Sediminitomix flava: one gene and its partner. Each later gene encodes a partner of the first gene's protein in a complex. Links are inferred from orthologs where the notes say so. Each region holds a gene or a part of one and is shown in the gene's direction. Other genes may lie near its edges.

What was found. The genes of interacting proteins can lie anywhere in the genome.
Region 2: the proteins of uvrA (region 1) and mfd are in contact, whole or in part, in a crystal structure (PDB 4DFC), measured with the Escherichia coli proteins. The link is inferred for Sediminitomix flava from one-to-one orthologs.

The regions. Positions count from the first base shown.
Region 1 is NZ_QGDO01000011.1:18,550-24,575, reverse strand. What follows is about bases 1,187-4,606. They hold uvrA (excinuclease ABC subunit UvrA), read left to right. Parts: upstream 1,187-1,559; coding sequence 1,560-4,406; downstream 4,407-4,606. Other genes in these bases: BC781_RS24160 (hypothetical protein), read left to right, coding at 4,471-4,606; BC781_RS24170 (S41 family peptidase), read left to right, coding at 1,187-1,428. Outside these bases: more of BC781_RS24170, read left to right, coding at 1-1,186; more of BC781_RS24160, read left to right, coding at 4,607-5,277; BC781_RS24155 (hypothetical protein), read left to right, coding at 5,270-5,467; BC781_RS24150 (head GIN domain-containing protein), read left to right, coding at 5,588-6,026. UniProt on the Escherichia coli protein: The UvrABC repair system catalyzes the recognition and processing of DNA lesions. UvrA is an ATPase and a DNA-binding protein. A damage recognition complex composed of 2 UvrA and 2 UvrB subunits scans DNA for abnormalities.
Region 2 is NZ_QGDO01000006.1:225,490-230,700, forward strand. What follows is about bases 9-3,907. They hold mfd (transcription-repair coupling factor), read left to right. Parts: upstream 9-332; coding sequence 333-3,707; downstream 3,708-3,907. Other genes in these bases: BC781_RS20000 (hypothetical protein), read right to left, coding at 9-54. Outside these bases: more of BC781_RS20000, read right to left, coding at 1-8; gliding motility lipoprotein GldJ, read left to right, coding at 3,968-5,194. UniProt on the Escherichia coli protein: Couples transcription and DNA repair by recognizing RNA polymerase (RNAP) stalled at DNA lesions. Mediates ATP-dependent release of RNAP and its truncated transcript from the DNA, and recruitment of nucleotide excision repair machinery to the damaged site.

The DNA.
Region 1 (6,026 bases):
AATTATATTCCAGAAGATAAGATTGAAGATTATCGTACCATGACCACTGGTGAATATGGTGGACTTGGGGTTGTTGTTGGTGCTCATAATGGAAAAGTAACAGTGTTGATGCCAAATGAAGGATATCCAGCGCACAAGGCTGGTCTTCAGATTGGAGATGAAATCTTGGCTGTTGATGGTCGTACTGTAGATGAGAACAACACACAAGAGATAAGCAAATTTTTAAAAGGACAAGCGAAGTCAAAAGTGACTCTAAATATCAAACGTTTTGGGGTTGATGAACCTTTCAATGTAGACCTTGTACGTGAAAACATTCAGCTTAAAAATGTACCATACTACGGTATGGTTAATAATGATATCGGATTAATTCAGTTAACAGATTTTACGCGTACAGCAAGTAAAGAAGTTGGTGAAGCCTTGAAGGATTTGAAAAGTCAAGGAGCTGAAAAAATCATTATCGACTTACGTGGGAACCCAGGAGGACTTTTACAAGAGGCTGTGAATATTTCCAATATGTTTTTACCTAAAGGTTCGGATATCGTAACGATGAAAGGTAAAAGAACAGAGTGGAATAAAACGCATAAAGGTAATAATCGTCCAATTGATGTAGATATACCTGTAGCAGTTCTGATCAATGGAAATAGTGCTTCGGCAGCAGAAATTGTTTCTGGAGTGATTCAAGATTATGACAGAGGGGTCTTGGTTGGCCAACGTTCTTTTGGAAAAGGTTTGGTACAAGCTACTCGTGACCTAGAATATAACTCAAAACTAAAAGTTACTGTAGCCAAATATTATATTCCTAGCGGAAGATGTATTCAAGCGATTGACTATGCGCACAGAGATGGAGAGGGGCATGCGAACAAAGTTCCAGATTCATTGAGAGTTGCTTTTGAAACTGCAAATGGCAGAACAGTGTATGATGGTGGTGGAGTAGCTCCAGACATTACTGTAGACATGAGAATGCCAGCTCAAATTACTAGAGCATTGGTACTCAAAGGACACATCTTCGATTATGCTACTGTTTTTCATTTCAATACAAAGACAATTCCTGATGCAAAGGAGTTTAAGTTGACAGATGAAGAGTACGAGGACTTTGTAGAGTGGTTAAAAGAAAAAGATTACAACTACGAAACCCAAGTAGAAAATGCACTTATCAGTTTAGAAGATGCAGCTAAAGAAGATCGTTATTACGATGGAATCAAAGAGCAAATAGATGCACTTTCTAAAAAAATATCTTCTGATAAAGCATCTGATTTGTACAAATTCAAAGATGAAATTAAAGCAATTTTAGAAACAGAAATTGCGAAAAGATATTACTTGCAGAGAGGAGAAATTGAAGCTTCATTTGACTATGATGATGACCTAACAGAGGCAATCAATGTATTGAATGATACTGAACGTTACAATAAAATCCTTTCTGGAAATTAAGCTTTAAAAAGTTTATACCAATCAATCTACCCTTACTGTTGTTTACTTAACGGTAAGGGTAGTTTGTTTTATAATAGATTCAAGACAAATCCTTACCTTTACCGTTGAACCAACAAATAAATCGGGTAATCGTGAAAAAAGCGGACAAGAAAAATCTTCAAGAAGAGGAAATCGCGATCTACGGGGCGAGAGAGAATAACCTCAAAAACATCAGTGTCAGTTTTCCTAGAAATAAACTTGTGGTTGTAACAGGAATCAGTGGAAGTGGTAAATCTTCATTGGCTTTTGATACGATTTATGCAGAAGGACAACGCCGTTATATGGAGAGTTTTTCTGCCTACGCTCGTTCATTTATCGGGAATATGGAACGTCCTGATGTAGATAAAATTGAAGGTTTGAGTCCTGTGATTTCTATCGAACAGAAGACAACATCACGTAACCCACGTTCTACGGTAGGTACAACTACTGAAGTATATGATTTCTTGCGTTTGCTTTTTGCACGTGCAGGTATTGCTTATTCCTATATTTCTGGTGAAGAGATGATCAAACAAACAGAAGATCAAATCATTGAAGTGATCTTTGATAAGTTTGTTAATCAAAAAATGGTGATTTTGGCTCCAGTGGTCAAAGGTCGTAAAGGTCATTACCGTGAGCTATTTGTTCAGATCAGAAAGCAAGGTTACAATAAGGTTCGTGTAGATGGAGAAATTGTAGAGATAGCTCCAAAAATGCAACTTGACCGATACAAGACACATGATGTAGAAATTGTTATCGATAGAGTTGTCGTAAAAGAGGAAGATAGATTCCGCATTGTACAATCCATCAAAACGGCTATGGTTCAAGCCAAAGGAATTATGATGGCCTACTTCCCCGATCTTCCCGAAGAAAAGCAAGTTCAACATTTCTCAAAATTCTTGATGGACCCTGTGTCAGGAATTTCATATGATGAGCCTGCGCCAAATATGTTCTCTTTCAACTCTCCGTATGGTGCTTGTCCAGAATGTAATGGTTTAGGACAAATAGAAGAATTCTCAAGAGAGTCTATTATTCCAGACCCAGAGTTGAGCATTAGTAGAGGAGCACTTGCTCCGCTAGGAGAATACAGAGATGTTTGGATTTTCAAGAAGATTGATGCCCTATTGAAGCATTATAAATTCAATATTTCAACACCGATCAAAGATTTACCTGAAGAAGTAATGCAACAACTTCTGTATGGTTCTGATGAAGAATTGTTCTTGGCATCGGTGAAATATCCGGGAACGGAATGGAATACGAAATTTGAAGGGGTAATTAATTACCTCAGAAAGCATATAGAAAGTGGTTCTGACAAAGTACGTGAGTGGGCTGAAGAGTTTACGGTAATCAGTACTTGTCCGAGCTGTAATGGAGGGAGATTAAAGAAAGAATCTCTACATTTTAAAATTGCAGATAAGAATATTGCAGAGCTCTCAGAAATGGACTTGGAGTCTCTAGGGCAGTGGTTTGAAGGCTTAGAAGACCGTCTGACTGAAAGGCAAAATGCAATTGCTACTGAGATTCTAAAAGAAATTAGAAAGCGATTAGGGTTTCTACTCAACGTTGGTTTAGGATATTTAAATTTGAATAGACCACTAAAAACTCTTTCGGGTGGGGAAGCGCAGCGTATTCGTTTGGCTACTCAGATTGGTACACAGCTCGTAGGTGTGCTTTATATTTTGGATGAGCCAAGTATCGGGCTACACCAAAGAGATAATGTGAAACTGATCAGTTCTCTTCAAGACCTTCGTGATTTAGGGAACACTGTCGTTGTTGTAGAGCATGATAAAGATATGATGCTTGAGTCGGATCACATTTTAGATATTGGTCCAGGGGCTGGTATTCACGGTGGAAAAGTAGTTGCTGAAGGTAATCCTGCCAAGTTCATTGCACAAAACTCCATGACAGCACAATTCTTAAATGGAGTCAAGGAAATAGCTGTTCCTAAAGAACGTAGAGAAGGGAATGGACATAAATTAGTTCTGAAAGGAGCTTCAGGAAATAATCTTAAAAATGTCAGTGTAGAATTCCCGCTTGGGAAAATGATTTGCGTATCGGGAGTTTCGGGAAGTGGAAAATCTACCTTGATTCATGATACGCTTTACCCAATTCTGAATCAACACTTCTATCGTTCGAAGAAAATGCCAATGAGTTATAAGTCTATTGAAGGCTTAGAACATTTAGATAAGGTCATTGAGATAGATCAAAGACCGATTGGTAGAACACCTCGTTCAAACCCTGCAACTTATACAGGGATGTTTACAGACATTCGTGCAATATTCTCAAGTCTTCCAGAATCAAAAATCAGAGGATATAAACCAGGACGTTTCTCCTTTAATGTGAAAGGTGGACGTTGCGAAGAATGTCAAGGTGGAGGAAAGAAGCTCATTGAAATGGATTTTCTTCCTGATGTATACGTGGAATGCGAAGCTTGTAAAGGAAAACGCTACAACCGTGAGACATTAGAAGTTCGTTTCAAAGGGAAGTCTATTTCAGATGTATTGGATATGACTGTTGAGCAGTCAGTCGAATTCTTCGAGAATCAGCCTAAAATCTTACGTAAAGTAAAAGCTCTAAATGATGTGGGGCTAGGCTACGTAACTCTCGGTCAGCATGCCACAACGCTTTCGGGTGGAGAAGCGCAACGTGTGAAATTGGCGACAGAACTTTCTAAAAAAGATACAGGAAATACCTTCTATATTCTTGATGAGCCAACGACGGGACTACACTTCCAAGATATTCAGCATTTGCTAGATGTATTAAATAAGCTCGTAGACAAAGGAAATACAGTCTTGATTATTGAGCATAATTTGGATGTCATAAAAGTAGCCGATCATATCATTGACCTTGGTCCTGAAGGTGGAAGTGGCGGAGGACAAATCTTGACTACAGGAACTCCAGAAAAAGTAGCTAAAAATAAGAAAAGTCACACGGCGAAATTCTTGAGAGAAGAACTGAAGTAAAGGAAAACTGTTAAGCTATTTCAATGAGCTTTAGCATTTGAGGGAAAAGTCTGTTATTACTGAAATGGATTTCGAGCAATTTTATCATACAATCATAACCAAACACAAAGAGTTGGCGAAGGCTTACATGGAAGGGTTTGCAGTTTTTAATGAACTGCAAGGAGCTTACCGAGGCAAGGCTATCAAATCTCATTTCCAATGGATTTGTGGAATGTTTGGAGGAGAGGTTGAGGTTGCGGTCGTTTACATGAAAGGTATTGTAAGCGAGTTGGGTAAAATGGAAGAAATTCATGAAGAACAAGAGCAGTTTTTAGCAGCTAATCCCGATCAGAAGAAATTGGAAGATTTGCTTGAAGAAGCTACTGAATTAGGTCTTTCAACAGATGAAATTATACTTCGTAAATCTATTTCGGAAAAGATTTATGAGCTTGAAATATTGATTTCTTCTGCCCGAGCACAACAAGTAGCAAGGCGTCAGCGAGTAAAGAAACAAACCTTAGATAATTTGTTGGGGCAGAACAAGTATTCTTCTGATGCATTGAGCCAGTATAGTGCAAGTGTGAATGAGGGAAAAGCTGTGAGCCAGCATAGACCGAACGCGAATAATATTCAGATGCCTAATGAATTAGAATTGAATAATTTTTATGATTTTCTATGTAAATTAGACATGAATGAGTCAAAGGATGCGTGGACTTTACGCACTTTTTTCTCTACCCAAAACAAAAATTTCCGTAAACATAAAGGTATTCTCGTGATGCTAATGCGGATGAATAAATGGCAGAGTTTAGATGTTAATATCCGCAGAGCTATCCAACAGAGTTTACAACGAAAAACATTTGAAGAGCTTAAAAATTTAGCCCAGAATGGATAAAGGAGAATTGGATTTCGAATTCCAGAAATTGTATCAAAAGATTGATCAAGCGCAAAATAAGATCAAGTACAAAAAGTTTAAAACTTTAGGCGCACGTACCAGAGAAAATCATTTTCAGATCAAACATGATCCAACAGATGAAGAACAACGTATAGCCGAGTATTTCAAGCGTTTGAAAGAAGGACAATAAGAAAGAGACCTACATAAATAGGTCTCTTTTTTTGTGCTTAAGAAAAAACTTAAAATTTTTTCAGTTTTCAATAGGGGTATTTTTTTCTGAAGTCTACTTAGAGACAAATAAGATTAAAAAATGAGAATTTCTAAGAGACTATATACAATCGCGTTTATCCTAGGTGTGTTTACTTTTTCTTCATGTGGGATTAAGGGAGAAGGAGAGCCAATCCAAGTAAGTTATGAGCTTTCGGGAATAGAAGGTATTGATCTGAAACTTGCTGGAGATGTTTATATCGAACAATCGGAGGTATCAGAATTCACAGTTGTCGGACAGGAAAATGTCATAGATAACGTAGAATTGATAATGAGAGATAACATTCTGAGAATTGATTTCGGTAGAAGTGTGAAGGACCATAAAGGCATACAGTTTTACATCAAGACTCAAGAAGATTTGAGACGTTTAAAAGTTTTTGGTTCGGGAAAAATCTATTCTTTAAAGACTTTGGATTCAGATAATATTGACTTAGGTGTGGATGGCTCTGGGAGAGTAAGTGTAAAAACAATAGCTCAGAATG
Region 2 (5,211 bases), on another replicon or contig:
AACCTCTACTTTGAGTATGTTTTCTTGAATTTCAAAGCTTGGTTGTAATTTCATTGATTGTTTTCATGTAGGTAAAAAATAGTTTTTCTGATAATTAGTGGTTGATGCATATAAAATAACTTATAGATTATCTTGGCTGCTTTCAAGGATAGGATAAATTTATACTTTTGAGTATTAGAAACTTTATAATGTATCGTAAAATATGAATAATTGATTCTATTGGTGAAACTTTCTAAAAGCTTATTTCTTACATAAATATTAGCCACACCATATTTCGTTATAAACAAGTCCTTTTATCTTTGGGTTGAATCTAAGAACCGTATAGAAAGATCGTGAGTACAGATACATTTAATAACCAAGAACACTTAAGAGTAAAAGACTTTTTAAAACTGTTTCAAGCAGATAGTGATATTAAACTGTTTCTGCATGAAGTAAAGAAAGAAAAGAGTATTCAAGTAAAAGGTTTGGCGGGAAGCTTCGATGCTATCTTGGCTACAATCGCGTATTTGAAAAACAGGCGAACCAACCTGTTCGTACTCCACGATTATGAAGAGGCAGTTTATTTTCAGAACGATCTGCAAAGTTTATTGCCTCATCAAGAGATTCACTTATTGCCTTCTTCGTACCGAAAGCCATACAGTTTTACGGAGGTTGAGAATGCCAATGTATTACAACGTGCTGAAATTCTTAGTATCCTAAATCAGAAAAAAGAAGAGGGAGAACTTATTGTTACTTATCCTGAGGCTCTGACGGAAAAAGTAATAAACCAACGTTCACTTCTAGAAAATACATATACGGTAAAGAAAGGTGAAGACTTAGATTTGAGTTTTATCTCAGAGTTGTTGATTGAATATGATTTTGAGAAAACAGACTTTGTGTATGAGGCAGGGCAATTTGCTGTTCGTGGAGGTATCATTGATGTCTTTTCTTATGCACATGATATGCCTTTCCGTATCGAACTGTTCGGAGATGAGGTAGACGGTATTCGTACTTTTGACCCAATTACTCAACTTTCTGTAGAAGAAAAAGAAGTTGCTCCAATCGTTCCCGATGTTCAAACGAAGCTGATTCAAGAAATTAGAGAGTCTTTCTTAAGATTCATTCCTCAAGACACGAAAATTTGGTTCAAAGATTATCAACTCACTATAGATACAATTGACAGCTACTTCCAAAAAGCTACTGAAGAGTTTCAAGATATTCTTTCCAAAAATAATAATACGAAGATCATCAACGATCCCGAAGAACTGTATGAGTCAGTCGCGAACTTCGAGAAGTTTGCGGAAGAACTGACACGTATTGAATTTGGAAAGAAATTCTCATTAGAGACAAAGTCTGTAGTAAAGTTCGAGCTACATCCTCAACCTTCATTCAATAAAGATTTTGATTATCTCAGCGATCAATTGACGGAGAAAAAGCACGAAGGAAAAGACATTGTCATCACTTCTGATCTGCCAAAACAAATTGAAAGACTTGAAAATATCTTTGCTGAAATCAATCCTGATTTAAGATTTCAGTCTATCAATATTTCACTTCGTGAAGGTTTTGAAATGGTAAACACACCACTTTTGTGTTATACCGATCATCAAATTTTTGAGCGTTTTCATAAGGCAAAAGGCAAAAAGAAATATTCGAAGTCAAAAGCAATGACGCTTAAAGAACTTCGAGAATTGAAAATTGGGGATTATGTCGTTCACGCCGATCACGGAATTGCTCGATTTACAGGTTTGGAAAAGCAAATTCATAACGATAAAGAGCAGGAAGCAATTCGTCTGATCTTCCGAGACAATGATATGATGTATGTGAGTTTGCATGCACTTCATAAAATCTCGAAGTATTCTGGTCAAGATGGCGTAGAGCCCAAAATCAGTAAACTAGGCTCCGTAGAGTGGGAAAACAAGAAGAAAAAAGTCAAGAAGAAAGTAAAAGACATCGCTTCAGACTTGATCAAGCTCTATGCTAAGAGGGTGAAATCGCATGGTTATGCCTATCAGCCCGACAGTTATTTACAAGCGGAATTAGAATCTTCATTTTTCTATGAAGATACACCCGATCAAGCCAAAGCTACGGGGGAAGTAAAATCGGATATGGAGCAACCTTATCCGATGGACAGACTTGTTTGTGGAGATGTTGGTTTTGGGAAAACAGAAGTTGCGATTCGTGCGGCATTCAAAGCCGTTTGTGATAGTAAGCAGGTGGCCGTAATGGTTCCAACAACCATCTTGGCACTTCAACATTACAAAACTTTCAAAGCTCGAATGGAAAACCTTCCTTGTCGAGTAGAATATGTCAATCGTTTCCGAACTGCTAAACAAATCAGAGAGGTTCTCAAAGATTTGAAAGAAGGAAAAGTTGATATTCTGATCGGAACACACCGAATTGCAAGTAAAGATGTTCAGTTTAGAGATTTAGGACTTCTTGTTATAGACGAAGAACAAAAGTTTGGCGTAAAGACTAAGGAGAAAATCAAGGAGATGAAAATCAATGTAGATGTACTGACATTGACTGCAACTCCAATTCCTAGAACACTACATTTCTCTTTATTGGGAGCGCGTGATCTTTCAGTCATCTCAACTCCTCCTCCCAACCGTCAACCTGTCACCACAGAGATTCATACTTTTACAGATGAAGTTTTACGTGATGCCATCAGTTTTGAGTTAAAAAGAGGAGGACAAGCCTTCTTTGTCCATAATCGTATCAATGATCTGGAAAAAATTGCAAACCGCATTCTTTCTCTAGTCCCCGACGCAAAAGTGTGTTATGCTCACGGACAGATGGATGGACCTCAGTTGGAAAAAATGATGCTTCGCTTCATAGAAGGTGAATACGATGTACTTGTTTCTACCAATATCATTGAATCTGGTCTTGATATTCCGAATGCCAATACCATTTTAGTCAATCAAGCACATATGTTTGGACTTTCTGATCTGCATCAGATGCGTGGTCGTGTCGGGCGTTCAAACAGAAAAGCGTATTGTTATTTCCTTACCCCTCCAACCATCAATTTGACTGGTGATGCTCGTAAACGTTTGAGTGCTTTGGAAGAATTCTCTGACTTAGGAGATGGATTCAAAGTAGCGATGCGAGACTTAGATATTCGAGGTGCGGGTAACTTATTAGGAGGAGAGCAATCGGGCTTTATTTCAGATCTTGGTTTTGAGATGTACAATAAGGTATTGGAAGAAGCGGTTGATGAACTGAAAGAAAATGAATTCCAAGACCTATTCAGTAAAGAGATTTCGAAGAAAACCATCAAGGTCAGTTGCAGTATAGAAACTGATTTCGAAATTCTGATTCCTGACGAATATGTGAGTAATATTTCTGAGCGTCTGAATTTGTATATTACAGCAGATAAACTCAAGAATGAAGAAACTTTAGAGAAGTTCAATCAATCCCTAAAAGATCGATTTGGGCCACTTCCTACAGCAGTGAAAGATTTATTGCTTACAGTAAGACTTCGTTGGAGTGCTGAAAAGTTAGCTTTTGAGAAGCTGATTTTGAAAAATGGAAACCTCAAAGTTTATCTTTTGGAGCATACTCACGCTCACTATTATCAATCGGAGGAGTTTGGTAAGGTTTTAGCTTTTGTTCAGAAGTACCCAAGAAAGTGTAGCTTAAAAGAAACCAAGAAACGCTTGATTTTGAATATTGCAGATATTCCATCAATTGAAAATGCACTGAACTGCCTAGCAGAAATTAATCAGGTATAAATTGATATTCTCTTGGAATAAAACCTTAAATTTGAGTTCATGCACTTTTCAAAAAACTAAATAGTAAAGTTTGGAAAGGTTTTTGGTCTCTTCTGAGAAAGAAAAATTTAGTTTTTTTTACAGTGTTAGAATAATTGGGTACAATTATTGGGAATGCTGAAAAGACTATTATTGATTAAAACAGCCCACAGTATTCTAAAATAATCCTTAATATTGGGCGATTATAACTGAAATCGAGAAGATTTTTTAATAGAATAATTATGGATCAAGGTAAAAAAATTACTACTTATCTATCCTTGTTTTTATTAGCGGCAGTGTCGTTAACATCATGTAACGTAGGAGGTGGATACAAGCCTGATAGTTACAACACAGGAGCTTATAGTACTATTACTGGTGCTGAATATAATTCAGGAGGAGATGGAGAATTTGTTGTAAGAGATTACCAAGGAATGCCTGAAGCTCCAAACATGAGATATATCGAAGGTGGACGTCTTATCCTCGGTTCATTCGAAGAAGATATCATGAAAACAGGCGACAATGTTGAGCGAACTGTTTCTGTATCGTCTTTCTGGATGGATGAAACTGAGATTGCTAATATTCACTGGTTAGAGTATCTACATTATTTACAGTTGGATTCAGGACAACAAGCGTATGATGAAGCTTTACCTGATACAACAGTATGGCAAGCAGAACTAGCATTCAATGATCAATATGTTGATCATTATTTAAGATATCCTGGTTTCCGTTTTCACCCTGTAGTAGGTGTGACTTGGGAGCAAGCAACAAAATTCTGTCAGTGGAGAACTGACTACGTGAATAAAATCTTAGCTCTTGAAAACGGTGAAGATTCTGAAGTAGAAAAAGCTGAAAATGGCGAGCGTATTCCTCTAGAGTCAGGAATCGTACTTCCTAACTTTAGACTTCCTACAGAAGCTGAGTGGGATTATGCAGCACAAGCTTTGATCGGTTTGCAAGAACTTGATGAAAACTACGCTGAGCGTCGTATCTATCCTTGGGATGGTCATACATTAAGAAACCCTTACGGTGAAGAAATGGGTAACTTTATGGCTAACTTCAAAAGAGGTAGAGGTGACTATGCAGGTATTGGTGGTGAGCTAAATGATGCTGCTATGATTACTGCATGGATTTACGATAACCCTCCAAACGATTTCGGTCTTTATAACATGGCTGGTAACGTTAATGAGTGGGTTGAAGATATCTACCGTCCACTATCATACAAAGATTTCTCAGATCTAAACCCTGTCAGAAAATCAGGTTATTTAGATGATGCAAACTGGGGATATGAGTATGACTACGCGAACTTCTACTCTTATATGAGTAACTCGATTCGTGTTTATAAAGGTGGATCATGGAATGATGTAGCATACTGGATGGCTCCTGGTACAAGAAGATTCTTGGAGCAAGATTCAGCTACTTCAACTATTGGTTTCCGTTGTGCAATGATCAATGCAGGAAGCAACTATTAATAAGTAGAACTCAGATT